Regions from separate parts of the Polaromonas potterensis genome, predicted to be linked through region 2. Evidence: predicted binding sites of a transcription regulator. Region 2 holds the regulator's gene; each other region holds the start of a gene.
What was found. The regulator sigma-54, encoded in region 2, starts transcription at its own class of promoters, with help from an activator protein. The targets are predictions, from matches to a motif close to TGGCANGNAANCTGCTTT.
Positions count from the first base shown of each region.

Region 1 (9,766 bases), 390 kb from region 2:
GACGATATTCTTTACGATGCCCGCCTGCGTGCCACCATGCCGCGCACGCTGGATGAGCGCATCGTCATTGTCGATGTGGACGAAAAAAGCCTGGCCGAAGTTGGCCACTGGCCCTGGGGGCGCCACCAACTGGCGGACCTGGTCGAGGAGTTGCTGGGCCGACAGCAAGCCGCCTTGTTGGGCTTTGATGTAGTGTTTGCGGAGGCCGACAACAGTTCCGGCCTGAAGCGGCTCCAGCAGCTGGCCCAGCGTGAGCTGAAAGACCAGCCGGCCTTCATCGACAAACTCAGCCAGCTCCAGGGCAGCCTGGATCACGATGCCCGTTTTGCGAAGGCCATCGAAAAACGGCCGGTGGTGCTGGGGTATTACTTCACCAGCGACCGCGATGGGCGGGTCAACGGCCTGTTGCCTGCTCCGGTGATGGACAGCGAGGCGCTGAAAGGCCGGCCTATCCGTTTCACCAGTTGGAACGGCTATGGCGCCAATATCGACCTGCTGGCGAAGGCTGCGCCCATGGGCGGGTTCATGAACTCGATCACCGAAGGTGATGGGGTGGTCCGCTCCATTCCCTTGTTGGCCGAGTTCAAAGACCAGTATTACGAATCGCTCTCGCTGGCCATGTTCCGCATGCTGGTTGGCTTGCCTGATGTGGCGCCTGGTTTCCCGCAGGAAAAATTCCTGACACGTCATTACCAGGGCCTGGAGAGCATCTTGCTCAAACAAGGCAACAAGTCCCTTGCTATTCCGGTGGACGACCGGGTGGCGACCCTGGTGCCCTTTCGGGGGGCGGGGGGTGCCAATGGCGGCTCGTTTCGCTACATCTCGGCATCCGATGTGCTGGCTCAAAAAATCACGCCAGGCCAGCTGAAGGACAAAATCATCCTGCTGGGCACCACCGCACCGGGTCTGCTGGACCTACGGGTGACACCGGTTGGCGAGACCTACCCCGGTGTTGAGACCCACGCCAATGTGATTTCAGGATTTCTGGATGGCAAGGTCCTGGTGAAACCGGACTACGCAGTCGGTTACGAGGTGCTGATCCTGATCCTGTCGGGCTTGACCCTGGCGTTTGTGTTGCCCGTGTTGTCCGCACCCAAGGCCGTCGCCACCAGCGCGGCCATGGTGGCTGTTCTGGTCGGGCTGAACTTCTGGCTGTATTCGGCCTATGGCCTGGTGTTGCCCCTGGCCACCGCCTTGGTCATGGCGCTCACGGCCTTTGCCCTGAATATGAGTTACGGCTATTTTGTCGAGAGCCGCTCCAAGCGGGAACTGGCCAACCTGTTCGGCACCTATGTGCCGCCCGAACTGGTCGACGAAATGCTCAAAGACCCCGACAGCTACAGCATGCAAGCCTCGGCCAAGGAACTCACGGTGATGTTTTGCGACATGCGCGGTTTTACCCAGATGTCCGAAACCATGGAGCCTACACAACTGCAGGCTTTGCTCAACAGCGTTTTCAGCCGGTTGACGGACCTGATTCGCAGCAACCGTGGCACCATCGACAAATACATGGGGGACTGCGTGATGGCCTTCTGGGGCGCGCCGGTGGACACGCCGGCCCATGCCAGTCTGGCGGTCAAGACCTCGATGGAAATGGTTCAGGCCGTGCGCCAGCTCAGCGAAGAGCACCGAGCCAAGGGCCTGCCTGAGATTGGCATAGGCATAGGCCTGAATACCGGGAGCATGTGTGTGGGCGACATGGGCTCCCATATCCGCCGCAGCTACACGGTGATTGGTGATGCGGTCAACCTGGGCGCTCGCCTGGAGGGGCTGTCCAAAACCTATGGCGTCGATACTGTGGCCAGTGAGTCCACCCGCCAGTTGGCGAGCGACTTTGCCTGGCAAGAACTCGACAAGGTCCGGGTCAAAGGCAAAGACCAGGCGGTGGCGATTTTTTGTCCGGTGGCGCCTTTAGGTCAGCTCGACAAGCAGCTCAGCAGCGAACTGAAAGAATGGACTTTGGCCCTCAAGGCCTACCGCGGCCAGGCTTGGGATGCCTGTGATGTGCATTTGCTCAATTTGCAACGTATGAATGCGAAAAAGTACCTTTACCGGCTGTATGCAGAACGTGTAGCCTCCATGAGGCTGTTGCCGTTGGATCCCGCCTGGGACGGGGCAACCAACTTTGACACCAAATAAACCCTCGCTACAACCGCATCAGACCTCAAAACTATGAAAGTACGTGTACTGGGCTGCTCAGGAGCCATCGCCAAAGACTGCCGGACCACGTCTTTCCTGCTCGATCACGATATGCTGGTCGATGCGGGGACGGGGGTGGGCGACCTCACGCTGGACGAGATGCGCGGCATTGACCATGTCCTGCTCACGCACTCTCATCTGGATCATGTGGCCGCCTTGCCGCTGATGGTGGACGCGATCGCCGCGCAAAGGACGACGCCCCTACAGATTCACGCCTTGCAGGGCACGATTGATGCGCTGCGGGCACATATTTTCAACAACATCATCTGGCCTGACTTCTCAAGAATTCCAACGCCGGAGGCGCCCTTTGTCAGCTTCCATCCGCTGACGGTCGGCCAAAAGCTGCTGGTCGCCGGAAAACATGTAGAAGTCTTGCCGGCGGTGCACACCGTGCCAGCGGTTGGGTATGCGGTGGCTGCCGAGACCGGGTACTGGGTGTTTACCGGCGACACGGAACGCAATCCTGCACTGTGGGCGCGGATCAATCAGCTCAAGGTGGCGATGCTGGTCATCGAAACCGCCTTCAGCAACCGGGAGCGTGAGCTGGCCAAGCGTAGTTTGCATCTGTCGCCGCATGTCCTGGCGAGCGAACTCGATTGCATCGACAAAAGCCGGAATTATCCGATTTACATCACCCATACCAAGCCAGCGGAAACCGATTTGATCATGGCCGAGATCCAGCGCTTTGACCAGACAACCCCGGTCGGCCCCAATGGCACCCACGACATACGCTGGCTGCGGGCGGGTCAGGAGTTTGAACTATGACTGCCGTATTGCCGCGAGATCCCGAAGACCAGTTTTTTGTCTCGCAGAAGCTTCCGCCCCAGGAGCGCGGCGTCACGTTTGAAGTGCTGTATTTTCGCCAGCTGCAACTGGTGACCAACCGCATCCACGAAACCGAGAACATTGACCAGATCATGCTGGAGGCCAGCCAGGACATCTGCAAGTTGTTTAATGCGGACCGGCTGACCTTGTATGCGGTTAATGAGGACCGCAGCGCCATCATCTCCAAAGTCAAGACCGGCCTGAATACCAGCCGCGACCTGAAGTTGCCCATCAGCGTGCAAAGTATTGCCGGTTATGTGGCACTGTCCAGGGCCATGGTGAATATTGCGGATGTTTACGACGAAGACGCGCTTAAGAAGCTGCATCCGAATTTGAGTTTTTTGAAAGAAGTCGACAAACGCTCCGGCTACCGCACCAAACAAATGTTGGTCGCGCCGGTGATGGACGGAAACACCTTGTACGGTGTTTTGCAGGTGATCAATAACCGCAGCGACCAGCCCTTTGCCAAGCTGGAAGAAGAGGGTGCGCAGCAACTATGCAAGACGCTGGGGATTGCGCTTCGTCAGCGCATGCAGCGGCAGGAAGACGGTCTGCGGCGCAAAGCCACCAAATACGACGGCCTGCTGGCCGAAGGGGTGTTGTCGCCGGACGAGTTGCTGCAATGTCTTCACAAAGCGCGCGAAGAAGGTCAGTCGGTCGAGCATCTCCTGCTGACCCGCTACCGCATCCGCCCGGCGCAGCTAGGCGCTTCGCTGGGCAGATTTTTTGGTGTGCCGTACCAGGCGTTTAGCGCCGGGCGTATACGCTCCGAGAGCTTGCATGGCCTGCTCAAGCGGCACTTTATCGAGCAACAAGGCTGGATGCCCCTGGAAGAAACATCGGACGGGTTGACCATCATGTGTGTTGATCCCGAGGCCGTGCGTGGTGCGCGCGTGGTTCCGCAGGTGTTTCCGAAAATAGGCAAGTTCTTTTACTGTGTCACTACACAGACCGAGTTTGACGAGACCTTGGGTCAACTTTTCGGCGCAGGCAACGATGGCGGCTCGATCGACCAGTTGCTGGCCGACATGGACTCGCCGCTGGAGAACGATGCCCATGACGACTCCGCCCTGGAGTCGGCGGCGGCCGACAACGAACTGGTCAAGTTCGTCAACAAGGTGATTGTTGACGCCTACAAGCTAAAGGCGTCCGACATCCATATCGAGCCCATGCCGGGCAAGGCCAAGACCGGCATTCGTTTTCGCATTGACGGCACTTTGCAGCCTTACATCGAGGTGCCGGCCCAGTTTCGCCAGGCCATGGTCACACGGCTCAAGATCATGTGTGATCTGGACATTTCCGAAAAGCGCAAACCGCAGGACGGCAAAATCAAGTTCAAAAAATACGGGCCACTCGATATCGAATTGCGCGTCGCCACCATTCCTTCCTCCGGTGGAGTGGAAGACGTTGTCATGCGGATTCTGGCGGCGGGCGAACCGATTCCGCTCGAAAAGCTGGGACTGACGGCACACAACAAAGAGCGGCTCGAAAAAACCGTCTCCAAGCCCTATGGCCTGTTTTACGTCTGCGGGCCGACCGGTTCCGGCAAAACCACGACGCTGCATTCGATTCTGAAGTTTCTGAATACGCCGGACACCAAAATCTGGACCGCCGAAGACCCGGTCGAGATCACGCAAAAAGGCCTGCGCCAGGTTCAGATCAACAAAAAGGCCGGCATCGACTTTGCGCTGGTCATGCGTGCTTTTTTGCGCGCCGACCCGGACATCATCATGGTCGGCGAGTCACGCGACAAGGAAACCGTGTCCATGGGCGTGGAAGCTTCGTTGACCGGCCACATGGTGTTCTCGACCTTGCATACCAATTCGGCCCCGGAATCCATCACCCGGCTGCTGGACATGGGCATGGACCCCTTCAACTTCGCCGACGCTTTGCTCGGCATCCTGGCCCAACGCCTGGTTAAAAAGCTTTGCGACTGCAAACAAGCGTATCAGCCGAGTTCGCAAGAGCTCAAGGACTTCATCAAGGAATATGCCGAGGAGTTACGCCACACCGATGCCTGGAAAGCAGATGTCGGGGGAGAGTCGCAACTGCTGCTGGATGACTGGATGGACCGGTATGGCAAAGAAGGCCGGCTCACACTTTACAAAGCGGTCGGTTGCGACAAATGCAACCAGAGCGGCTACAAAGGCCGCATTGGCCTGCACGAACTGATGATTGCCGATGACGCGGCCAAAAAACTGATTCAGGAACGGGCGCGCGTTGCGGAGTTATTTTCAGCGGCGGTCAACAGCGGAATGCGCACGCTCAAGATGGACGGTATGGAGAAGGTTTTGATGGGCCTGACGGATTTGAAGATGGTCCGCTCCGTTTGTATCAAATGACAAAAATGTCATTTCATTTGATGTTGTGTGTCAGAAAAAATAACTATTTAGGTGAATGAACAGAAAATTGAGAACTAAATCGCACATTGCATGGCATGAATCGGGTGGCACGAAGTCTGCTCATGCAACTGTGTTAGTTTTTTTAATCAAGGAGTTTTTTCATGAAGCGTTCTATGCAAAAGGGTTTCACCCTGATCGAATTGATGATCGTCGTGGCGATTATTGGTATTTTGGCTGCAGTGGCTTTGCCTGCCTATCAGGATTACACGGTGCGTGCAAAAATGTCTGAAGCGATTCTGGCAGCCTCTGGTTGCCGTACATCCATCACCGAAACTGTGCAATCTTCTAGTGGTAACCTGCCAGCTGCGAACGCTTGGGGTTGCGAAGCTGGCGTCACGGATGCGTCCGGCAACGTCATCCCAAGTCCTTCGACCTATGTTCTATCCGTTGCAACCGATAACACTGGCCTGGTTCAGGTAACCACGCAGGGTATAAAAAATAAAGCGGATGGAACTGTAGGTGGCGTCGTTTCCTTGGCTCCCATGAAAAACACCAACGCTGGTGTTGGCGCCGGTACTGCTGCGCGGCTCGCAAATACCGATTTTGGTGTGACGATTTATCAGTGGCGTTGCGGCAACGCAGCCGATGGCACGACCGTAGTTGCAAAGTATTTGCCGGGTTCTTGCCGCGGCTAATGTGGTGCTGCATTGATCGTTTAATCAACACTGCATAAAACGCCCCTTCGGGGGCGTTTTTGTTTTCTTTTTTATTTTCACCATATGCACTACGCACCAGGGTTGATTTTATTGATGTGCAGTTTTTTGCAGAGCTCTAATGCGCTCCCGTGGAGAGCTGTGCACGGTGAAATTTTTGCTTTTTTAGCGGTACTGATGTGGGGCTGGGGTGTCAGGTGTCGCAACGCTGTTCCGGTGCGCTTGAACATGCCTGTCATTGCATTCCTTGGCATGGGCCTGCTTGTCGCGATTCAATATGCCACAGGGCAAATTGTTCTGAGAGGCGATGCTGCCGTTTTGCTGTTGTATGCCCTGCTGTGTATAGGCGCCTTGCTGGTTGCCCAACTGCATGGTGAGGATGTGGCGTGGCCCACCGCGCTGGCATCTGCGTTGCTTTTGGCTGCGCTGGCGTCGGCACTTGTTGCACTGATCCAGGCCTTAGGCGTGTGGACGGAGTCAGACTGGATATTGCGGCCACCCAGGTTCCGTCGCCCTGGTGCTAACTTTGGACAGGCCAACCATTTAGGGACCCTCTTGGTCATGGGGGCCGCCAGCTTGATTTACCTTGACCAGCGCTTTGGCATCAGCCGCCCCGTGATCTTGCTGTTAAGCCTTTTGCTGCTCGTGGGCATGGGCATTTCGGAATCGCGAACCGGCCTGCTCAGCGGCCTGATTTTATGCTTCTGGTGGTTTGCGCGTCGGCAGGTATTTATCCGTGCCTTGCGATGGCCGTGGGTGGTGATCGGTGTGTTGGCGCTCCTCACCAGCATGTGGGTGTGGCCAACTTTGATTACCCACATTCAAGAAGCAGGCCCTCTGCCTGAAGGGGGGGGGGGGACGATTAACACCACCGCCGGTGTTCGTGTGGAGGTGTGGCAACAATTATGGGAAGCGGTGTGGATAAAGCCTTGGCTAGGCTGGGGGCTTCTGGGTGTCCCCACCGCACACAATGCAGTGCTGCATAGTTACTCCAACAGCTTGCCGTTTTCCTACGCACACAACGTCATCCTGGACATGGCCATTGGTATGGGTCTGCCTTTGACAGTGTTCGCTCTATGTGCATTAGGCGTTTGGGGGGGGCGACGGGTGAGGTCTGTTCAAACGGTGGCTTCTTGGTATGCCGTAGGCTTGCTGATTCCCTTTGCGATTCACAGCTTGCTGGAGTACCCATTTGCCTATGCTTATTTGCTGGTGCCTGCCCTGCTGGCAATTGGCATGTTGGAGCAAAACTACGCTCTGCCTGCGGGAAAAAAGATCTCGAGAAAGGTTCTCGTCGGTGGTTTGATTATTTTTGGTTCGCTATTGGCGTGGGTGGGTGTGGAGTACCTGGAGATTGAAGAGGACTTTCGTGTCGCCAGGTTTGAGTCTTTGAATGTAGGTCAAACACCTGTTGGCTACGAGCGCCCAAATATTGTCCTGCTAACACAGCTCAGGGCCATGGTTGCGGCGACACGAACAACGCCAAGACCCCATATGTCGCATGAGGAAATCGACCTGCTTCGTACCGCCACATTGCGATTTCCTTGGGTGGCGGTTCAAAATTGCTATGCACTTTCCCTTGCCCTGAATGGCAGCCCACAAGAAGCTGTCCGACAACTCAAGGTCATGCGCGCCATGCATGGAGAAAAAGCGTACGAAGGAATCAAAGCCAAGTGGACAGAGCTAGCCAATACCACGTACCCGCAGTTGAAAGCGCTTGAGATATGACACCCACTTGTCAAGACAAAAGACGACAGTTTTTCCATCCTCCGCTCAAGACCGCAAAGTGCTCGCCATGATCCGATCCGCTCTGCATCGTAGTGAGGTCAGGTCTTGCAATCAAGAGTTTTGCCGAGCTGCGTCACGGCCCGGCCTGCTGCCGAATAGTGCACGGCCAAAGCTGTTGAATACGGCATGAAAGCGGTCGCTTGGTGTCCGAAATCGAGCGGAAATGGCGTGTGCTGGCCCTGGTGCACGCGTCCAGGCCGTGGTCGGCAGTGCAAGGATGAACGCGACGGTCGTGCTGCGAGAATTGGCCCTCTATGCCCATGTCGTTCGCGATCGGCGTCCATGTTGGTTCTGCCTCTTGCCGACGCTGAATGAATTCTTCCCTGCCGCACACATTGGGCAGTCGGCTGCTGCCGAATTCTCTGCTTGGCCTATGGCTGCTCCTGCCGTGGCTCAGCCCTTACACCGCGGGCCCCACGCCCAATGCCTGGCCATGGCTGCTTTCGGCACTTTGCGCGGTCATCGTGTGGCTGTTTCGGCGCTGGCTCAATGGTCCTCTAGTTGCTGGCGCTTGGCTGCTGGCAGCCAGTATGAGCGCCGTGCTGGGGCTGCTGCAGTATTTAGGGCTGGAGCAGGCCTTGAGCCCCTGGGTCAGCCAGACATTACCCGGTGAGGCCTTTGCCAATCTGCGCCAGCGCAATCAGTTCGCCACGCTGACCAGCATAGGCCTGGTAGCGTTGATTGCGCTGGCCGGATGGTCCACGCGAGCCGCGCCTGCCGCTCGTTTGCCAGGGGGATGGTTCAGTGTCGTGGCTGTGTTGTTGGCGCTGGGCAACGCCAGCAGCGGTTCGCGCACGGGTTTGCTGCAGTGGTTGCTGATCCCCTTGCTCACTGCCTGGTGGACGCTGCCGGGTCGGCGGCACTTGCTGGTGTTGGCGTTGCAGGCCTTGCAGGCCTTGCTGGCCTATGCGATCGCTGTGCTCAGCTTGCCCTGGTTGCTGGAACTGGTGAGCGGCACGCGTAGCGGCGGCTTGTTTGGCCGGCTGACAGAAGCGCCGACCTGCGAGAGTCGAAAAATATTGTGGTCCAACGTGTTGACGCTGATCACCCAAAAACCCTGGCTCGGCTGGGGCTGGGGTGAGCTGGACTACGCACATTTCATCACGGTGTACCAGGGTCCGCGGTTTTGCGCCATGCTGGACAACGCGCACAACCTGCCGCTGCAACTGGCCGTGGAGTTGGGCCTGCCCGCCGCCGTGGCGTTATGCGGCGGCGCCGGCTGGCTGGTCTGGCGGGCCCAGCCCTGGCGTGAAGCCGATGGGGGGCGGCAAATGGCCTGGGGCGTGCTGGCCGTCATCGGCCTGCACAGCCTGCTGGAGTATCCGCTGTGGTACGGGCCGTTTCAGCTGGCGGTGGGCCTGTGCCTGTGGCTGCTGTGGCCTTCAAGTCAAAAATTTAAGGAAAATAGGCCTCTAGCCCAATATCTGCAGGCATTAATTGCTGTCATTTTGATAGCTACTCTGGCATGTTTGGCCGTCAGCTATTACCGGGTCAGCCAGATTTACCTGCCACCGGAAGCGCGCAGCGCCGCTTACCACGCCGATACCCTGGCCAAAATACAGGGCAGCTGGCTGTTTCAAGATCAGGTTCGTTTTGCGGAGTTGAGCATCACCACGCTCAAGCCCGAAAATGCCCAGGCGATGCATGCCATGGCGCTTGAGCTGCTGCACTATTCGCCGGAGCCGCGGGTGGTGGAAAAGTTGATCGAAAGCGCCGTGATGCTGGGTCGTGATGAGGAGGCTGCGCAATATCTGGCGCGCTTTCGTGCCGCTTACCCTGAGGCGCATGCGCGCTGGCGCCAGGCCCATGCCGCCCCCTAGGCGCTCAGCCAACGGGGCCGACTGGTGCAAGCGCGCTCAGGGCTGCGCCAGGTAGCTGCCGGATTTCCCGCCATGCTTT
Region 1 covers NZ_JAWQLX010000001.1:185,735-195,500, reverse strand. The annotation lists gene R6254_RS00895 (CHASE2 domain-containing protein) at 1-2,139, shown strand, start outside; gene R6254_RS00890 (MBL fold metallo-hydrolase) at 2,173-2,964, shown strand; gene R6254_RS00885 (GspE/PulE family protein) at 2,961-5,366, shown strand; gene R6254_RS00880 (pilin) at 5,528-6,061, shown strand; gene R6254_RS00875 (PglL family O-oligosaccharyltransferase) at 6,146-7,807, shown strand; gene R6254_RS00870 (PglL family O-oligosaccharyltransferase) at 8,398-9,687, shown strand; gene moaC (cyclic pyranopterin monophosphate synthase MoaC) at 9,724-9,766, opposite strand, start outside.
Region 1: a site for sigma-54 is predicted at 5,472-5,489, ahead of R6254_RS00880 (pilin). Genes of this name have one in related genera too.

Region 2 (9,766 bases):
GCCTGGGACATCATCAGCCAGGCCGACATGCCCAACCTCGGCCTGGGTTTTGATTCCTTCCACATGTTTGCCACCCGCACCCCGCTGGACGAGCTGGACTTGCTGGACCCGGCCAAGATATTCCTGGTGCAACTGGCCGACTTCATGTGGACCGAGATCAAGTCGGTCGAGGAGCGTATCGCCACCGCCCGGCATTTCCGGGTCTTTCCCGGCGAAGGTGTGCACAGCCAAGCCCTCGCGGCGCTGGTGACACGCCTGCACGAGCTGGGTTACCGCGGCGATTACAGCTTCGAGGTCTTCAACGACGACTACCAGCAGATGCCGCTAGCCACCGTGGCCCAGCGCGCCTGGCGTTCGGCCTTGTGGCTGGGCGAGGATGTGCTGCGGCGTTCCGTGCCTTTGCCGAATCAGATCCGCCTGAAACGCAGGACAGTCGGCTGAGTATGCGAATTGTCGGAATCATTTGAAAAACAAGATGATTCGAAACAATTTTGTACATAATGACGCATGGACAAACTCAAGCAGCTGGAGTCTTTTGTGTCGGTCGCCACACGTGGCAGCCTGACCGCCGCCGCCAAGGCCGAAGGGGTGGCGCCGGCCATCATGGGCCGGCGGCTGGATGCGCTGGAAGAACGGCTGGGCGTCAAGCTGCTGGTGCGCACCACACGCCGCATGTCCCTGACCCATGAAGGCAGCGCCTTCCTGGAAGACTGCCAGCGCCTGCTGGTGGACTTTGCCAACGCCGAGGCCAGTGTCTCGGCCGGCGGCGTCAAGGCCAGCGGGCATTTGCGCATCACCGCGCCGGCGGGTTTTGGCCGCCGCCATGTTGCGCCCCTGGTGCCCAAATTTCGTGAACTCCATGCCGATGTGACCATTTCGCTCAACCTTAGCGACCGCGTGGTGGACCTGGCCGGGGAAGGCTTTGACTGCGCGGTGCGGGTCGGCGACATGCCGGATTCCTCGCTGGTCAGCGTGCGTATGGCCGACAACCGGCGCCTGTGTGTGGCCGCACCCGACTACCTCAAACGTTACGGCACACCGCAACATCCGACCGACCTGGCCAAATTTGCCTGTTTGACCCTGTCCAGCGATGCCTCGCAAACCCGGGGCTGGGCTTTTTTGGTCGGCGGCGAGGTGGTGCATTTCAAACCCGGCGGCCCGCTCGACTGTTCGGACGGCCAGGTCTTGCACGACTGGTGTATGGACGGCTGCGGCATTGCCTGGCGCAGTACCTGGGAGGTGGAGGCGGAAATCGCCGCCGGCAAGCTGGTGCCGGTGCTGAAAGACTTTGATGCGCCGCCCAACGGCATTTACGCCGTGTTTCCGCAGCGCAAACACCTGCCGCTGCGGGTGCGGCTGTGGATTGATTTTTTGAAACACAACTACAGCCAGTCCGAATTCTGGGCCGGTGCGCGTAAACGTTAGCCAGGCCGGGGGCGTTTTGCTGTCTGGCGTGGTTTCTTAAGAAAAAAGAGCCTCTAGCCCTTTAGGTATGGGCGCAAGCAGCTATTGAATTAATAGCGACGCGCAAACCCTCGAATTTCCCCCTTGCCCCAGTAAAAACCCCCGCCAGGTTGCCCGGACGGGGGTGCGGCATCAGTTCAATGCCAGAGCCGTCGTTGACGGCTTATTTCTTCGCACCAGCATCAGCTGCCATGGGTTTGGCGCCGGCAGCCGCAGCAGCTGGCGTGGCACCGGGTTTTGCGTCAGCCATGCATTTTTTGATGTGTGAGGTTTTGGCGGCGCCGGCGAGTTTTTTGTCGGCAGCCGATTTTTCACAGGCGGCGCTAGGGGCTGCGGGCGCTGCACCTGCGTCAGCCATGCATTTTTTCTCGAAGCTGGCCTTGGCGGCACCCGCCAGCTTTTTCTCGGCAGACTTGGCGGCGCAATCGGTATCGGCGCCCGCTGCATGGGCCACGGCCGACAGGCCCATCGACATGGCAAAGGTCATAGCGATCAGGGACAACAGTTTTTTCATGGGTGGCTCCAGGAGTAGGAAGGGTGGGGAATCAGGATTGAATTCCGGGTGGAATTCCAACACATAACGCTTCGCCGGGCAAATTCGATGACCGGGTAGGTCCCTGGCCCGGACGGCACGCGGCTAAGAGCCTGCTCCCAATCTCCATGGGGCCGCGCAGGTGTTTTTTCGGGATGGGCTGCAAGGCGCGGTGCGCCGCCAATAGCTGGCTATTGGCAAGCGCCGCAACGCCGCGGAGCGCCCGAAAAGGCACCTGCCCTTCGGGTTGGGGCGAAATCGGGCGATTTGCCCACCAAATCCCTTGCATGGGCATGAGCCCATGCTGCGTGATCTTGGCGACCAACTCATCCCGATTGCGTCCCAACGCGACCCCATCGAGATTGGGAGCAGGCTCTTAACCGTAAAATCGGCCCATGCTCTCGATTAAACAAGACCTGCTCGCGGCCCTGGCTGCGGGGCTGGAAGAACTTTCCCCAGGCGCAGGCGACAAGGCCGCGTTTGAATCCCCCAAAGTGGCGGCCCATGGCGATTTCGCCTGCACGGCCGCCATGCAGCTGGCCAAGCCGCTCAAACTCAATCCCCGCCAGTTGGCCGAGAACCTGCGCGCCCTCCTGCTGAAAGCCCCGGCTTTCGAGCGTTGGGTGGACGCCATCGAGATCGCCGGCCCCGGCTTCATCAACATCCGCCTCAAACCCGCAGCCAAGCAAGAAACCGTGCGCGAAGTGCTCAAGGCCGGACCCGGCTACGGCACCCAGGCCGCCAACGGCCAGCGCATGATTGTCGAGTTTGTGTCGGCCAACCCGACCGGGCCGTTGCATGTGGGCCATGGCCGCCAGGCCGCCCTGGGTGACGCCATCTGCAACCTGTTTGTCACCCAGGGCGCCGAGGTTTATCGCGAGTTTTATTACAACGACGCCGGTGTGCAGATCCAGACGCTGGCTGCCAGCACGCAGGCGCGCGCCAAGGGCATCAAGCCCGGCGACGCCGGCTGGCCGGAGTCGGCCTACAACGGCGACTACATCGCCGATATCGCGGCTGACTTCCTGGCCAAAAAAACCGTCAAGTCCGACGACCGCGAATACACCGCCTCGGGCGACGTGGAAGACACCGACTCGATCCGCCAGTTCGCCGTTGCCTACCTGCGCCACGAGCAGGATTTGGACCTCAAAGCCTTCTCGGTCAAGTTCAACAACTACTACCTGGAGTCCAGCCTGTACAGCTCGGGCCGGGTCGAGTCCACGGTGGCCAAACTCAAGAACGCCGGCAAGACCTACGAGCAGGACGGCGCTTTGTGGCTCAAGTCCACCGACTACGGTGACGACAAAGACCGTGTGATGAAAAAGAGCGACGGCAGCTACACCTATTTTGTGCCTGACGTGGCTTACCACCTGGCCAAATGGGAGCGCGGCTACAGCAAGGCCATCAACATCCAGGGCATGGACCACCACGGCACGATTGCCCGGGTGCGCGCCGGTCTGCAGGCGGCCAATGAGGGTGTGCCTCAGGGCTACCCCGACTACGTCTTGCACACCATGGTGCGGGTCGTGCGCAATGGCGAAGAGGTCAAGATATCCAAACGCGCCGGCAGTTATGTGACCTTGCGCGACCTGATCGAGTGGACCAGCAAGGACGCCGTGCGTTTCTTTTTGCTCAGCCGCAAGCCCGACACCGAATACATCTTCGACATCGACCTGGCGCTGGCGAAAAACAACGAAAACCCGGTGTATTACGTGCAATACGCCCATGCCCGCATCTGCTCGGTGCTGACCGCCTGGGGCGGCGACGAGGCCGAACTCAAGTCGGTGGACCTGTCAGCGCTGGACAGCCCGCAGGCCCAGGCCTTGATGCTGCTGATCGCCAAATACCCCGACATGCTGAGCAACGCCGCCAGCGGTTTTGCGCCGCACGACGTGGCGTTTTACCTGCGCGAACTGGCCGCCTGTTACCACAGCTATTACGATGCCGAGCGCATCCTGGTTGATGACGCCGTGGTCAAACTCGCGCGCCTGGCCCTGGTCGCGGCGACGGCGCAGGTGTTGCACAATGGCCTCGCCGTGCTGGGTGTTGATGCCCCGCGCAAAATGTAAGGAATGATGAGACCATGGCGCGTACCCCCTCCCACCGGCCCAGCCGGCCAGGCATGAACCCACAACGCGGCGGCACCTTTCTGGGCCTGATCATTGGCGCGCTGATTGGCTTGGCCGCGGCGCTGGCCGTGGCCGTTTACATCACCAAGGTGCCCGTGCCTTTCATGAACAAGGGCCAGTCGCGCAACCCCGACCATGACGCGGCCGAGGCCAAAAAGAACCAGAACTGGAACCCGAACGCACCGTTGTACGGCAAAAATCCGGCCAAACCGGCGTCCGCGCCAGCGGCGGCCACTGCGTCCGGCGGCCCGGTGACCGATGTCACGCCGCAAGCGCCTGTGACCGCGCAGAAACCCGTGGCCGACCCGACCGTCAAGCCCGCGAAACCGCCATCGGCCGACCCCATCGGTGACCTGGCCAAAGCCAAGCTGGCGACGCCGGCCACTGCGTCCGGCCCGGACCCTTTCAATTATTTTGTGCAGGTCGGGGCTTTCCGCACGCCTGAAGACGCCGAGCAGCAGCGCGCCAAAATCTCGCTGATGGGCCTGGAAGCCAAGGTCACCGAGCGCGAACAGTCGGGCCGCACCGTGTTTCGCGTGCGCCTCGGGCCGTTTGATAAAAAAGAGGATGCCGACAAAGCCAAGGAGCGCCTGGATGGCAGCGGCATCGAAACTGCCCTGGTCCGGGTTCAGCGCTGAACTTTCTGAGGCCAGGGTGTCCAACCTGTCGCACTAATGGAGAAATGCTTGATGCAAAGACGTGAATTTTCGATATCCGCCGCTTCCGTGGCTGCCGCCGCTTCCCTGGGCGCTTTGACAACCTCGGCCCAGGCCCAGGGCCAAGCGCCCCAGGAAGGCCGCGATTACCTGCTGCTCGACAAACGCGCACCGGTCGACGCGCCGGCCGGCAAGGTCGAGGTGGTGGAGTTTTTCTGGTACAGCTGCCCGCACTGCAACCAGTTTGAGCCGGCGTTTGACGCCTGGAGCAAAAAAGCGCCCCAAGACGTGGCGGTGCGGCGTGTGCCGGTGTCCTTCCGCGCCGACTTCGAGCCGCAGCAGCGTCTTTACTATGTGCTGGAAGCCATGAACAAGGTCGACGAACTCCACAAAAAGGTGTTTTTCGCGATTCATAACGAAAAGCAGATGCTGAACACCCCCGAGCTGGTGGCCGCCTGGGCCGAGAAGCAAGGCATCAACAAGGCCAAGTTTGTGGAAATGTACAACTCCTTTGGCATCGCCACCAAGGCTCGCAAGGCCACGCAGTTGCAAGACGCCTACAAGGTGGACGGCGTGCCAGCCCTGGGCGTGGCCGGGCGTTTCTATACTTCAGGCGAACTGGCAAAAACCATGGATCGCGCGCTGCTGGTGACGGACTACCTGATTACCCAGGCCCGAAAAGCTTAATCCCCAAGCGGCCAGCTGGATGCCGCCGCCGGGTATTTCGCCTCACCCGCCCTGATCCGGCGGGTTTTTTATGCACCTTGCCAATTCCGGGGAGTGCCATGGCTACAATGAAGCAACACCACCAAAGCAGCAAGATTCGTGCCTTTATGAACTACCCCGCCTGTGTACTGATGCTGGCCGCCACCCTGGCGGTCTTTCCGGTTGCGGCTGAAAAGGCCGATCGCGACCAGCCCATGAACGCCGAGGCCGACGCCCTGCGTCATGACGACCTCAATCAAACCAGTGTGTTCACCGGCAACGTGGTGATCACCAAGGGCACCATCATCATCCGGGGTGCGCAGGTCGATGTGATCCAGGACGCCGAGGGTTACCAGCGCGCCATCGTGGTCGCGGCGCCCGGCAAGCTGGCGTTTTATCGCAAGAAGCGCGACCTGGTCGACGAATACATTGAAGGTGAAGGCGAACGTATCGAATACGACAGCCGCGCCGACACCGTCAAGTTCATCCGCCAGGCCGTGTTGCGTCGCTACATAGGCGCGACCCTGGCTGACGAAACCCACGGCAACCTGATTGTTTACGACAACCCGACCGACGTGTTCACCGTCGACAGCGGCGAGAAAGCCCGCACGGCCAGCAACCCCTCGGGCCGGATTCGCGCCCTGCTGGCGCCGCGCAACCAGGCCCCCGCAGCGGGCGCCCCCGGCGCCCCGGCGGCGCCCTCCGGGTCGGCGCCTGTTCTGCGGCCCAGTACCACGCTGGGCAATGACAAAAAATAACACCGACGCCATGAATGTGTCTCCGGAAACCGCGCCCATCAGCCGCCTGGTGGCCACCGGCCTGCAAAAGTCCTACGGCAGCCGCAAGGTGGTGCGGGATGTTTCGCTGACGGTGCAAAAAGGCGAAGTTGTGGGTCTGTTAGGCCCCAACGGCGCCGGCAAAACAACGTCGTTTTACATGATCGTGGGGCTGGTGCGCGCCGACGCCGGCGAGATCACCATCGACGGCGAGTCCATCGAACACATGCCCATCCACAAGCGTTCGCGCCTGGGCCTGAGTTATCTGCCGCAGGAAGCCTCGATTTTCCGAAAACTCACGGTCGAGCAGAATGTGCGCGCCGTGCTGGAGCTGCAGGCCGACGAAGCCGGCAAGCCGCTGAGCGCCAAGGCCATCAACGAACGCCTGGACGCCTTGCTGCAGGATTTGCGCGTCGACCACCTGCGTGATTCACCCGCGCCTGCCCTGTCGGGCGGCGAGCGGCGCCGTGTCGAGATCGCCCGGGCGCTGGCCACGCAGCCGCGTTTTATCTTGCTGGACGAACCTTTTGCCGGTATCGATCCGATTGCCGTGATCGAGATCCAGCGCATCATCGGTTTCCTGAAGTCCCGCGGCATCGGCGTGTTGATCACCGACCACAACGTGCGTGAAACCCTGGGCATTTGCGACCATGCCTGCATCATCAGTGATGGCCACGTGCTGGCCACGGGCACCCCTTCTGAAATTGTGAACAATGCCGATGTGCGCCGGGTTTACCTGGGCGAACATTTCAAGATGTGATCACTTTGGCTCCCCCCCTTTGTCGCTCACTGCGTGTAGCTCCCTCCCCCCTGCAGGGGGCGGCGCCTGCGCCCCGGCAAAGCCGGTTGCGCGGCCCCCGCTTGGTTCATACATCCCAACCCGCTTTGTCGCGCACTTAGGGATGTCGTGAAACAAGGCCTGTCCCTACGCGTTTCGCAGCATCTGGCGCTGACGCCCCAGTTGCAGCAATCGATTCGCCTGCTGCAACTGTCTACCCTGGAGCTGAGCCAGGAAGTCGAGCAGATGCTCGACGAAAATCCTTTTCTTGAAGTCTCCGAAGAAGCCGCGCCGCGCGAAGACTTTGGCCTGGTCCAGGCCGACACGCCGGTCAGCCAGGAAACCCGTGAGTTTGAATCTGCTACGGATTCCATAGCTGTCAGCGCAGATGGCGCGGGGGCTACAAGCCAAAATGAGGCTGAACCCAGCAGCGAGGCCAAACTTGAGGAAAGCTGGGACGGCGACGGCAGTGTCGACACCGCGCCCGACGACAACGAGTGGGGCGGCGACGCCGCGCCGCGCAAAAACAACAACGACGACAGCGAGGTCGATGCCGCCGATCTGGCGCGCAGCCATGAATCGCTGCAAGACCATTTACACCGCCAGGCGCTGTCCCTGCGCCTGATGCCCGAAGGCCGGGCGGCGCTGCATTTTCTTATCGAATCGCTCAACGACGACGGGTACCTGGAAGACAGCCTGGCCGAGTTGGCCGCGGGTCTGGCCGGGGACGACCTGGAACAAGTCGAAGCGATGGTGCACGAGTTCACCGTGGCCCTGAAGCTGTTGCAACACATGGAGCCGGCCGGCGTGGGCGCGCGCAACCTGGCCGAGTGCCTGGGCCTGCAACTGCTGGAGTGCAAAAACTCCGACGAAACCCGCGCCGCCATCGCCATGTGCCAGCAACCCATGGAGTTGCTGGCTCGACGCGACGTCAAGCGTCTGTCGCAGCTGTGCGGTTTTCCCGACACCGTGATCAAGGCCGCGATTGCACTGATAGGCCGGCTGGACCCCAAGCCGGGCCGGCGTTTTGTCAACGTCGAGCGCAACCTCATCGTGCCCGATGTGATCGTGGTCAAGTCCGGCCGCGGCTTCAAGGTTTCGCTCAACAGCGACGTGATGCCGCGCCTGCGGGTGCACGACATTTATGCCAATGCGCTCAAGCAGAACCGGGGCCAGAACGGCCAGGCCCTGCAGCAGCGCCTGCAGGAGGCGCGCTGGTTCATCAAAAACATCCAGCAGCGTTTTGACACCATCCTGCGGGTCAGCAGCGCGATTGTCGAGCGGCAGAAAAACTTCTTCACCCATGGCGAACTCGCCATGCGTCCGCTGGTGTTGCGCGAAATCGCCGACGAGTTGGGCCTGCACGAGTCCACCATCTCGCGCGTGACCACGGCCAAATACATGAACACGCCGTTTGGCACCTTCGAGCTGAAGTATTTTTTTGGTTCGGCGCTGGGCACGGAAACCGGCGGCAATGCCTCCAGCACGGCGGTGCGGGCGCTGATCAAGCAGTTTGTCGCCTCAGAGAGCCTGACCAAACCGCTCAGCGACAACCAGATTTCCGAAATGCTCAAGGAGCAGGGCATCGAATGCGCACGCCGCACCGTGGCCAAGTACCGCGAGGCTTTGCGCATCGCACCGGCGAACCTGCGAAAATCCCTATAACGGGGGATTTCTATAAATCCGGTTCTCGGGCGCTTGGCCGCGTTGCGCGGTGCTCGGAATCCTCATGCACCGAAGTGCATTCCGGTGTCCTGCGCGCCGCACGCCTTGCCCTGCATCCCGATAACCGAATTTCTAGAAATCCCTAGAGGCCCCACATATGAACCAACTTCAACTATTTTTACCTTGCGCCGCAGGTGTCGAGGAACTGCTGGCCGCCGAGGTCAAACGTATCACCGGCACCCAGGGCAAGGCCTGGCGCGCCGGCGTGCAGGTGGCCGGCTCCTGGCGCGACGCGCTGCAGCTCAACCTGCACAGCCGTCTGAGCCAGCGTGTGCTGATCGAGCTGCAGCACAACCAGTACCGCAGCGAACAAGACCTCTACAACGCCGCCGCCGCCGTGGCCTGGGAAATCTGGTTCACGCCCAAACAGACCTTCAAGATCGAGGTCACGGCGCAACACAGCCCGTTGACCAGCCTGAACTTTGCCGCGCTCAAGATCAAGGACGCCATCGCCGACCGCTTCCGCGACAAATACGATGTGCGCCCCGATGTCGACACCCGCTGGCCCGATGTGCGTGTGTACGTGCACCTGACCATAGACACCGTGACCCTCTACATCGACACCTCGGGCGAGCCGCTGTTCAAACGCGGCTGGCGCGAAGACAAGGGCGATGCCCCGCTGAAGGAAACCCTGGCCGCCGCCATGCTGGCTGCCAGCGGCTGGAGCGGCGAGGAGGGGCTTTGCAAACAGGGCGTGCCGCTGTACGACCCGTGCTGCGGCTCCGGCACCATCGTGATTGAAGCGGCGCAGATCGCCCGCAACATCGCCGCCGGCATGGGCCGGCGTTTTGCGTTTGAAAAATTTGTGCCTTTCCAGCCGCATGTCTGGGAAGGCTTGCTCGACCAGGCCGAAGCCGCCATCACCGAACCCACCGCGCCCATCTTCGGCAGCGATGTGTCTTTCCGCATGGTCGACTTTGCCGAGCGCAATGCCGAACGTGCGGGTGTGGCCAGCGCCATACAACTGCGTGGTGGTGACGCTCTGCAACGTATGCCGCCTG
Region 2 covers NZ_JAWQLX010000001.1:580,637-590,402, forward strand. The annotation lists gene R6254_RS02775 (sugar phosphate isomerase/epimerase family protein) at 1-441, shown strand, start outside; gene R6254_RS02780 (LysR family transcriptional regulator) at 508-1,425, shown strand; gene R6254_RS02785 (hypothetical protein) at 1,628-1,978, opposite strand; gene argS (arginine--tRNA ligase) at 2,392-4,065, shown strand; gene R6254_RS02795 (SPOR domain-containing protein) at 4,080-4,763, shown strand; gene R6254_RS02800 (thiol:disulfide interchange protein DsbA/DsbL) at 4,815-5,468, shown strand; gene lptA (lipopolysaccharide transport periplasmic protein LptA) at 5,615-6,244, shown strand; gene lptB (LPS export ABC transporter ATP-binding protein) at 6,255-7,022, shown strand; gene R6254_RS02815 (RNA polymerase factor sigma-54) at 7,170-8,705, shown strand; gene R6254_RS02820 (THUMP domain-containing class I SAM-dependent RNA methyltransferase) at 8,863-9,766, shown strand, end outside.

Region 3 (9,766 bases), on a different contig from region 2:
CGCCTGAGCCACCCGTCCCGCAAGACCATAGGCCTGCGGGTTCCCGACCGCAAGGGGCTGCAGCTGCTGCTGGAGTTGCACGGCGCCCCTCTGCTAGCGACCACCTTGATCCTGCCCGGCCAGACCGAGCCACTCAACGACGCCAGCGACATTCGCGAGCGCCTGGGCCACGAGCTCGGCGCCGTGGTCGACGCCGGTGCCTGCCCCCAACAACCGACCACGGTGATCGACCTGACCGACATGGGCCAGGGCGGCGAGCCGCTGGTGGTGCGGCAGGGACGCGGTGCGCTGGCAACACTAGGTCTTTAGCGCGCCGAACGGGAATCCGGCCAACGCGGGCTCCCCTTCAAGCAGGGGCCGCGGAATCCGCTTCGCCGGGCCGCAGGCGCAGCGCCCCCTGGTGGGCAGAGAGCTACGCGCAGCGAGCGAATGTGGGGGCATACCGTCCAATGAGACAATTGCCCGCATGGACATTGCCAATCTGATTCAAACCGTCGCCATTTACGCCTTGCCGGTGTTATTTGCCATCACCGTGCACGAGGCGGCGCACGGTTATGTGGCCCGCCACTTCGGTGACAACACCGCCTGGATGCTGGGCCGCGTCACGCTCAACCCGATCAAACACATAGATCCGCTGGGCACCATCCTGATGCCGCTGCTGCTGTATTTCGCGACCTCGGGCGCATTTTTGTTCGGTTATGCCAAGCCGGTGCCGGTGCAGTTTGGCAATTTGCGCAACCCCAAACGCGACATGATCTGGGTCGCGCTGGCCGGTCCGGCCGCCAACCTGATCCAGGCCCTGATGTGGGGCATCCTGTTCTACCTGTTGCAGGGCGCAAGCATCAGCGAGCCGTTTTTCATCAAGATGTGCCAGGCCGGCATCCTGGTCAATGTCGTGATGATGGTGTTCAACCTCTTTCCCCTGCCACCGCTGGATGGCGGCCGCATCGTGGTCGGATTGCTGCCTTACAAGGCGGCGCTGACTTTTTCGCGCATCGAGCCCTGGGGCTTTTTTGTGGTGATGGCGCTGGTGATATCCGGGATCATCAGCAACCTCTGGATGCGCCCGCTGATGGCGCTGACCTATTCCCTGCTTGATATTGTGTTGACGCCCCTGGCCATGCTGGTTCGATGATGACAAACAAACCCCTCAACGCGCCTATGCGCTTTCTCACCGGTATCACCACCACCGGCACGCCCCACCTGGGCAACTACGTCGGCTCGATCCGGCCTTCCGTGGCCGCCAGCCGCGGCGTGGGGGTCGAGAGTTTTTATTTTCTGGCCGACTACCACGCCCTCATCAAGTGTGACGAGCCGGCCCGCATCCAGCGCTCCACCTTGGAGATTGCCGCCAGCTGGCTGGCCGCCGGGCTGGACCCGGAACGCGTGACCTTTTACCGCCAGTCGGACGTGCCGGAAATCCCCGAACTCACCTGGCTGCTGACCTGCGTGACCGCCAAGGGTGTGCTCAACCGCGCCCACGCCTACAAGGCCTCGGTCGACAAAAACACCGCCGCCGGCAACGACCCGGACGCCGATGTCAGCGCCGGCCTGTTCATGTACCCGGTGCTGATGGGCGCCGACATCCTGATGTTCAAGGCGCACCAGGTGCCGGTCGGACGCGACCAGATCCAGCACATCGAAATGGCGCGCGACATGGCGCAGCGTTTCAACCATTTGTACGGCGAACACTTTGTGCTGCCGCAGGCGCTGATCGAAGAGTCCGTGGCCCTGCTGCCCGGCTTGGACGGGCGCAAGATGAGCAAAAGTTATGACAACACCATTCCCCTGTTCACGCCGCGCGAGCAGCTGAAAAAACTCATCGCTGGCATCGTGACCGACTCACGCGCACCGGGCGAGCCCAAAGAGGTGGAAGGCTCGGCGCTGTTCCAGATTTACCAGGCTTTTGCCAGTGCAGAGGAAACCGCCGCGCTGCGCCAGGCCTACAGCGAAGGCATTGGCTGGGGCGACGCCAAACAACTGTTGTTCGAGCGGATTGACCAGGAGGTCGCGCCCATGCGGGCCCACTACCAGGCCTTGATGCAAGACCCGGCGAAAATCGAGGCCACCCTGGTGGCCGGCGCCGAGAAGGCACGCCAACTCGCGAGCCCCTTCATCCGTGAATTGCGCCAGGCCGTGGGTTTGCGCAATCTGGGCAGCCAGGCCGCGCCTGCGCCCAAAGGCAAAGCCGCCAAAACCGCCTTGCCGGTGTTCAAGCAATACCGCGAGGCCGACGGCCAGTTCCATTTCAAGCTGCTCGATGCCCAGGGCCAACTGCTGCTGCAAAGCCAGGGTTTTGCTTCGCCCAAAGACGCCGGGCAGGCGATTGCCCTGCTGCAAACACAGGGCGCCGCCGCCCTGCCGACACTGGCAGGCAAGCTGCAGGCCCTGGACGGCGTGACGCCGGACGCCGTGGCATTGGCCTTGCAACAACTGATCGCGGCCAGCGCCTGACGGTTGGAGGGACGCTGCGGCGCCTTAGCGGTGCCGGCGGCGGCCGTTGTACCTGGCGTTCAGGACGGGGGCAGCATCCCTAAAAATATGAAATAGTCCTGCGATTTATATTTTTGGAGTCCTCGTCAACTTGACCTTGACGAGGTATGCTTACTTTTCGTCCCCAAATTGACAACTTTTCACGTCTTTGAGACTGCCCATGCATATCTTCGTCATAGATGACCATCCATTGATGCGGGAAGCCGTGGTGATGCTGATTCGTCGCCAATACAGCAAAGCCACCGTCGTTGAGCTGGACCGGCTGGACGCAATGGGCGCGGCGGTTGAACAACACGGCATCCCGGACTTCGTCTGCCTGGACCTCAAGCTGCCGGATACCCATGGCGTGTCGGGTGTGCGCGAGTTGCGCCAGCAATACCCCGAGGTACCGATCGCGGTGTTGTCCGCCGCGCCGGCGCTAGATTTTCAGGACTTGTCGCTGGAAGCCGGTGCCGACATCTATATTGAAAAGTCGGCGGGCGCCACCGAGATTGCGAAAGTCCTGAAAACTTTCCTGGACGACAGTTCCGATACAGAAGCCAGCGCAGAACCTGAAAAATTGTCGAAGCGCCAGCGCCAGTTGCTGGTCATGCTGGACAAAGGCATGAGCAACCGCGACATTGCCACCGAGCTGCAAATCAGCGAACACACGGTCAAGGTGCATTTGTGGCGCCTGTTTCGCCGGCTCAATGTCAAAAGCCGATCACAAGCCAGCCACCTCGCCCGCACACAGGGCCTGCTCTAAGTCCCGCCTAAACCCCGTCTCCCAAAGTCGGCACGTCCAGCCGGAAGACCGTGCCCCGGCCAGGCCGCGAGCGCACGCTCAAGCGGCAATTCAGCGCGCTGCACAGCCGCGACACCACGGACAGGCCCAGCCCGAACCCTTCTTCCGTGCCGTTGTGCAGGGCCACGCGGTAAAACTCCTGAAAAATCGCCTGCTGATGTTCGGGCGCAATCCCGACACCGGTGTCCCAGACCTCGATGGCCGGGCCGGCCGGCCCCTGGCGCAGGGCAAGCAAAATGCCGCCGCGCTCGGTATGGCGTATCGCATTGGACAGCAGGTTGCCGATCAGGCGCTTGAGCAATTCGGGGTCTGAGAGCAATTCCGCCGGCACCACGCGTTGACGCAGAACCAGTCCCTTTTCCTGCGCCAGCGGGGCGTATTGCAGCACCATCTCATCCACCAGCGCGGCCAGATCGACCCGCTGCCAGTTCACCTCGATCACATTGGCGTCCAGCTTGGCCAAGTCAAACAGCGAATTAAACAGCGCATTGACCGCCTGCGTCGCCTGCACGATTTTGGGGGTGAGCTGTGTGACCATCTCGGGTTCGGCCCGCAGCCAATCGGCATACAGGCTCAAGGCATGCACCGGCTGGCGCAAATCGTGGGCCGCACTGGCAATAAAACGGTTCTTGATCTCCACGGCCTCCAGCGCCGTGCGGGTTTGCTCAGTCAGCGAGGCGATCAAGGCCGCATTGGCAAACTGCAGCTCCAGGTTTTTTCGCTGCCCCCGGTGAAACCCTTTCCCGGCCGCGCGTACGGCGGCCCAATAAATCAGCACCAGCAGAACCAGGCCGTAGGTCGTGCCGGTTCCGAGAAAAGGCTGCTCCAACACCACGCTGTAAGCCACCGCGGCCAGCGTGCTGCCCGCCAGCCCATTGATATAACCGTTAAAACAACGCCAGGAAGCTGAAAATGCCCCCGTCGCATAACCGGCCATGCCTACCAGCACGATCAGGCAGATGAACTGGTCATACACCGGTGCCTTGCGAAAGTAGAGAAACATCGAACCGCCCCAGAGCACGGCGCTCACGGTCCAGGTCCAGCCGTAACGCGACAGAAAGGCCCGCAGTTGCGCTCCTTCGCTGGCGGCGCTGCGGGCATTGGCGTAGTCGCGGTAATACAGGCTCACCACCCGGTAACGCACCAGCGTCATCAACACCACGGCCAGGGCCCAGCCCAGCAAAGCCGCCTGGTTGACGTCCTGGTACAAAATCGCCACGATCACTGGCAGCACCAGGGTCGCCATGTGCAGCGCCGGCCGGGCATGGCGCATGAAGTTGTGCATCAGCTGCACCTCCACCCAGTCATCACGCGCGGTCATATCGGTCACAAGCTGCGGACTATCGTCATGTGCGGACAAGGCAGCGGAATTCATGCCTGAAGTTTACTGGTCATGAGAACCCAACACCCCCGCCTCAACCCTGCGAAGACGCCGCTCAGACGCAAAAAAGCCCCGACTGGCGGGGCTTTCAGGGGTTTTCCGAAACACGGTGAGGTATTCGGGAGGGCAAGTCGTAGGAGAACCGGACACGGGCTCAACTGTTCAATCCAACAGCATTGCGTTGATTGTTTCGCCCAATACTCGAATTTCGAGGCCTCTGAGGAATCACTTTCACGGGATTGTTGAATGCCGTCGAAACCTGACCTACGTAGGCCCTACCCTGTGAGTTTTTTGAGGCAGGTAGAAATTAGGAGCGAGGGACGTAGCGACATTGAATGCCATCAGGCCTTGGGCATGGCGAGATCAGATGTCCATCCGCGAGGCAAGGCGAACAGCCCTGGCTCACGATCAACACGATCACGCTTGTGCGCGTCGGAATTTTTTACACTTCATTAACACTTTCATCGACATCAATACATAAAGTCTTGATTTCTATAAGAAATTTACAAGTGGTATGAATCGTGCTTGATGGCAAGCGTACACCACCATGCCCCCATTCAAGGAGTTCTTCATGAGCCTCAAAAAAATCATTCAAGTCGCAGCCCTTTGTGGAGGATTGATTGGATTCGGAGGGGGGGCCAGCGCGTCGGTGATAACTTTCAATAATGTCAACGACACGGGCGCCATCCTGTATTCGACCACCCGCGATGGCGCCACACTTTCCGCGATCATGCAGTTCACGCTCAGCGCCATATCGAACAACAGTGCCACATTTGCGCTGACAGTAGCGAACAACTCCAGTGGCCCGGGCAGCAATCGCTTGATGTCGTTTGGCATTGACACGGTCAGCCCTACATTGACGGGTGCGTCAGCCACAGGAAGCTGGGACGCCGGTATCAACCAAAACCTCCCCTCATTCCAGACCGTCGACCTGTGTATTTGGCGCAGCAATAACTGCTCCGGCGGAAATATCAACAACGGCCTTGGCGAAGGGCTATCCGACATTTTTTCGCTGATTTTGACAACGGCCGGCAACTTCACGAATGGAATTTCGTTCACGAGCCCCTATGGGGTGAAATTCCAGGATGTCGGAACAGCGGGCAACTCCTATGAGTTCGCTGGCTGCATTGTCGGTAGCCCTGGTTGCGGCCCCACGCCCCGCCAAGTCATCCCTGAACCCGCTTCGATTGCACTGGTTGGCCTGGGCTTGCTGGGCATCGCACTTGGGCGCCGCCGCCGCGCGTGAGCGTGCAACGCCAGCCAAGAGGAGGGGCTGGTGCGCCCCAACTTCCCGCGTTGGACGACTGACACCGTAGCGCGTGACCACCGTTTTGGGCCAGCGTCTCGGCTTAGGGCTCGAGCTTGCTTGAACTGACCCACCTTGCCTACCTGGGCTCCCTCTCATCTGATTGCCGGTACTTCTTCGCTGTGTTGCGAGCCAGGGCTGTACGCCTTGCCATCTCGCGGATGGACATGTGTTCTCGCCATGCCCAAGGCCTGATGGCATTCAATGTCGCCACGTCTATGTGGTCAGAAATATGGCCCGACAACAAAAAAAGCCACCCAAAGGTGGCTTTTCTCATTCTAAATCAAGGACTTAGAATTTTTTACTGGCGGAGAGGGTGGGATTCGAACCCACGGTACCTTGCGGTACGCCTGATTTCGAGTCAGGTACATTCGGCCACTCTGCCACCTCTCCTGATTCAAGCCTGCAATTCTAACAGGCTCTAGATAGAGCCCCCACGCTTGTCACTTCGTGTACTGCGCTGCCCCCCGTGGGGGCTGTGCTTGCTTGGGGCGGCCCTGCGCGGCGCACTTGCGTTCGGCAAGCAACCGTCAGGGCTTCAGCACCGTCATGCCCCCCATATAAGACTGCAGCACCTCGGGCACGATCACCGAGCCATCGGCCTGCTGGTAGTTCTCCAGCACCGCGACCAAGGTCCGGCCCACCGCCAGGCCGGAGCCGTTGAGGGTGTGCACAAATTCGTTTTTGCCCTGGGCATTCTTGAAGCGGGCCTGCAGGCGGCGCGCCTGGAAGGCTTCGCAGTTGGAGACCGAGCTGATCTCGCGGTAGGCGCTCTGGCCGGGCAACCAGACTTCCAGGTCATAGGTCTTGCTGGCGCCAAAACCCATGTCACCGGTGCACAGCAACATCACGCGATACGGCAGGCCGAGTTTTTGCAGTATCGTTTCGGCGTGGCCGGTCATGGCTTCGAGGGCGTCGTAGCTGTGCTCAGGATGCACGATTTGCACCATCTCGACCTTGTCGAACTGGTGCTGGCGAATCATGCCGCGGGTGTCGCGGCCGTAGCTGCCGGCTTCGGAGCGGAAACACGGGGTGTGCGCCGTGAACTTGAGCGGCAACTCGCCCTCGGCCACGATCTCGTCGCGCATGAAGTTGGTCAGCGGCACTTCCGAGGTCGGAATCAGGTACAGCGCGGCGTTCTCGGCCTCTCCTTCCTGGCCACCCTTCTTGGCGGCAAACAGGTCTTCTTCAAACTTGGGCAACTGGCCGGTGCCGCGCAGCGAGTCGGCGTTGACGATGTAGGGCACATAACACTCGGTGTAGCCATGTTCCTGCGTCTGCACGTCGAGCATGAACTGGGACAAAGCCCGGTGCAGGCGCGCCAGCGACCCTTGCATCACGGTGAAACGTGAACCGGTCAGCTTGGTGCCGAGTTCAAAGTCCAGCCCCAGCGGCTGGCCAACATCCACATGGTCCCTGGCTTCAAACGCCAGCGCCGCGGGTGTGCCGCCCACGCCTTGCGCCGGGCTCCATTTGCGCACCTCGACATTGCCGGCCTCGCCTGCACCTTGCGGCACGCTGTCGTGCGGCAGGTTGGGCACGGCCAGCAGCAGCGCCTGCATCTCGCTCTGGATCACGTCCAGACGCAAGGCGCAACTTTCCAGCTCGGCCTTGAAGGCGGTGACCTGCGCCATCACAGGCGCCGCGTCTTCGCCCTTGGCCTTGAGCTGGCCGATTTGTTTGGACAGAGTGTTGCGCTGGTTTTGCAGCTCTTCGGTGCGGATTTGCTGCGTCTTGCGCTCGGCCTCCAGCGCCTGGAAAGCCTCCACATTCAGAAAGGCTTGCGGATTTTTGCGGGTTTGCAGGCGCGCAATCACCGAGGGAAGGTCTTTTCGGAGCAGGTTGATGTCTAACATGCGCCGATTTTAATGGAGCGCCCGCCGCCCCACCCCAAAGACTCAAGCCAGGGTGGCCGGGTCCAGATTGGCGCCGCAGATGATGAGGCAGACTTTTTCATCGGCACGTGGCACATACACGCCGCTGTGCAGCGCCGCCAGCGGCAAGGCCGCCGCCGGTTCCACGGCCAGTTTCAGCTCTTTCCACAACCAGAGTTGCGCCGCACGAATGGCCTCGTCGCTGAGCAACAAGGCATCCTGCACATGGGCTTGTGTTGCGGTCCAGGCGAGCCCGCCAATCCGTTTGGCGCCCAGCGAATCGGCGGCGATGCCAGCCACACCCACGTCCACCGGCTGGCCGGCTTCACGGGCCTTGAACAGGGTTGGCGCCAGCTCCGGCTCCAGCGCCACCACGCGCGAACGGCGTTCAAACCAATGGGCAATACCGCCGATCAAGCCGCCGCCACCGACGCTGACCAGCACCGTATCCGGCAGTCCGGCCTGTTCTTCGATTTCCAGCGCCAGGGTGCCGGCACCGGCCAGCACTTCGGGCTGGTCGTAGGCATGGGTCAACAAGGCGCCGGTTTCCTGCTGGCGCGCCAGACAGGCTTGCAGCGCTTCGGCATAAGCCGCCCCCGTCACTACCACCTGCGCGCCCAGCGCCGCGAGCCGGACGCGTTTGGCGGCGGGCGACACCTCGGGCACAAACACCTCGCAGCGCACACCGAGCTCACGCGCCGCCGCGGCGGTGGCAATGCCGGCGTTGCCACCCGAGGCCACAATCACGCCGCTGGCCGGAATCGGGTTGGACAACAGGCGGTTCAACATGCCGCGCGCCTTGAAGCTGCCACCGGTCTGCAAATGTTCGAGCTTGAGCCAGACTTCGGCGCAGGCCACGCCCAAGGCGCGACCGGGCAGCTTCATCACCGGAGTTTTATGAATAAAGTGGCTGTAGCCCTTTAAGAACGAGCGCTGGCAGCTCTCGATTTGATAGCGATCGCTCATCATTCAAGAGTCCGCGTGCAGGTCGCTGCCAATCGCGTCCAGCGCGGGGCCGTCCATGCGCAGCCCCTTGGGCAGCGGGAACTTGATGGTTTCTTCAATGCCTGGCATCTTGCGTACCGACACGGCGCCCAGCGCCTTGATGCGGTCTATCACCTGCTTGACCAGGATTTCCGGGGCCGAGGCACCGGCCGTCAGGCCGACGCGGCTTTTGCCCTCGAACCAGGCGGGCTGCAACTCGCTGGCGTCGTCGACCATGTAGGACTCGGTGCCCAGCTTGACCGCCAGCTCGCGCAGGCGGTTGCTGTTGGAGCTGGTCGGGCTGCCGACCACGATCAGAATATCCACCTGCGGACTCATCACCTTGACCGCGTCCTGCCGGTTTTGTGTGGCGTAACAGATGTCCTGCTGTTTGGGTTCGCGCACCTGCGGGAAACGCGCCTTGACGGCGGCGCTGATCTCGGCGGCATCGTCCACGCTCAGGGTGGTTTGTGTCACCACCGCCAGCTTGGCGGTCTGCGCGGGGTTGATACGCGCCACGTCGGCCACGTCTTCGACCAGGTGGATGCCGCTGTCGAGCTGGCCCATGGTGCCTTCGACCTCGGGGTGGCCCTTGTGGCCAATCATGATGAACTCGTAACCTTCGCGGTGAAGCTTGGCGACTTCGACATGCACCTTGGTCACCAGCGGGCAGGTGGCGTCAAAAATCTGGAAGCCGCGGGCCTCGGCCTCGCGCTCCGTGGCCTTGCTGACGCCATGGGCGCTGAAGACCAGGGTGGCGCCGGGCGGCACGTCATCGAGGTCTTCGATGAAGATCGCGCCTTTCCCCTTGAGTTCGTTGACGACGTAGGTGTTGTGCACAATTTCGTGGCGCACATAAATCGGCGCGCCGAACTTGGCCAAGGCACGTTCGACAATTTCAATCGCCCGGTCGACACCGGCGCAAAAGCCGCGCGGCTCGGCGA
Region 3 covers NZ_JAWQLX010000003.1:210,867-220,632, forward strand. The annotation lists gene R6254_RS07070 (L-threonylcarbamoyladenylate synthase) at 1-309, shown strand, start outside; gene R6254_RS07075 (site-2 protease family protein) at 467-1,135, shown strand; gene R6254_RS07080 (tryptophan--tRNA ligase) at 1,132-2,454, shown strand; gene R6254_RS07085 (response regulator transcription factor) at 2,654-3,238, shown strand; gene R6254_RS07090 (sensor histidine kinase) at 3,246-4,652, opposite strand; gene R6254_RS07095 (cistern family PEP-CTERM protein) at 5,230-5,904, shown strand; partial or broken gene R6254_RS07100 (hypothetical protein) at 6,047-6,241, opposite strand; tRNA gene R6254_RS07105 (tRNA-Ser) at 6,270-6,357, opposite strand; gene serS (serine--tRNA ligase) at 6,495-7,820, opposite strand; gene R6254_RS07115 (threonine/serine dehydratase) at 7,863-8,804, opposite strand; gene ispH (4-hydroxy-3-methylbut-2-enyl diphosphate reductase) at 8,808-9,766, opposite strand, start outside.
Region 3: a site for sigma-54 is predicted at 5,169-5,186, ahead of R6254_RS07095 (cistern family PEP-CTERM protein). Genes of this name have one in related genera too.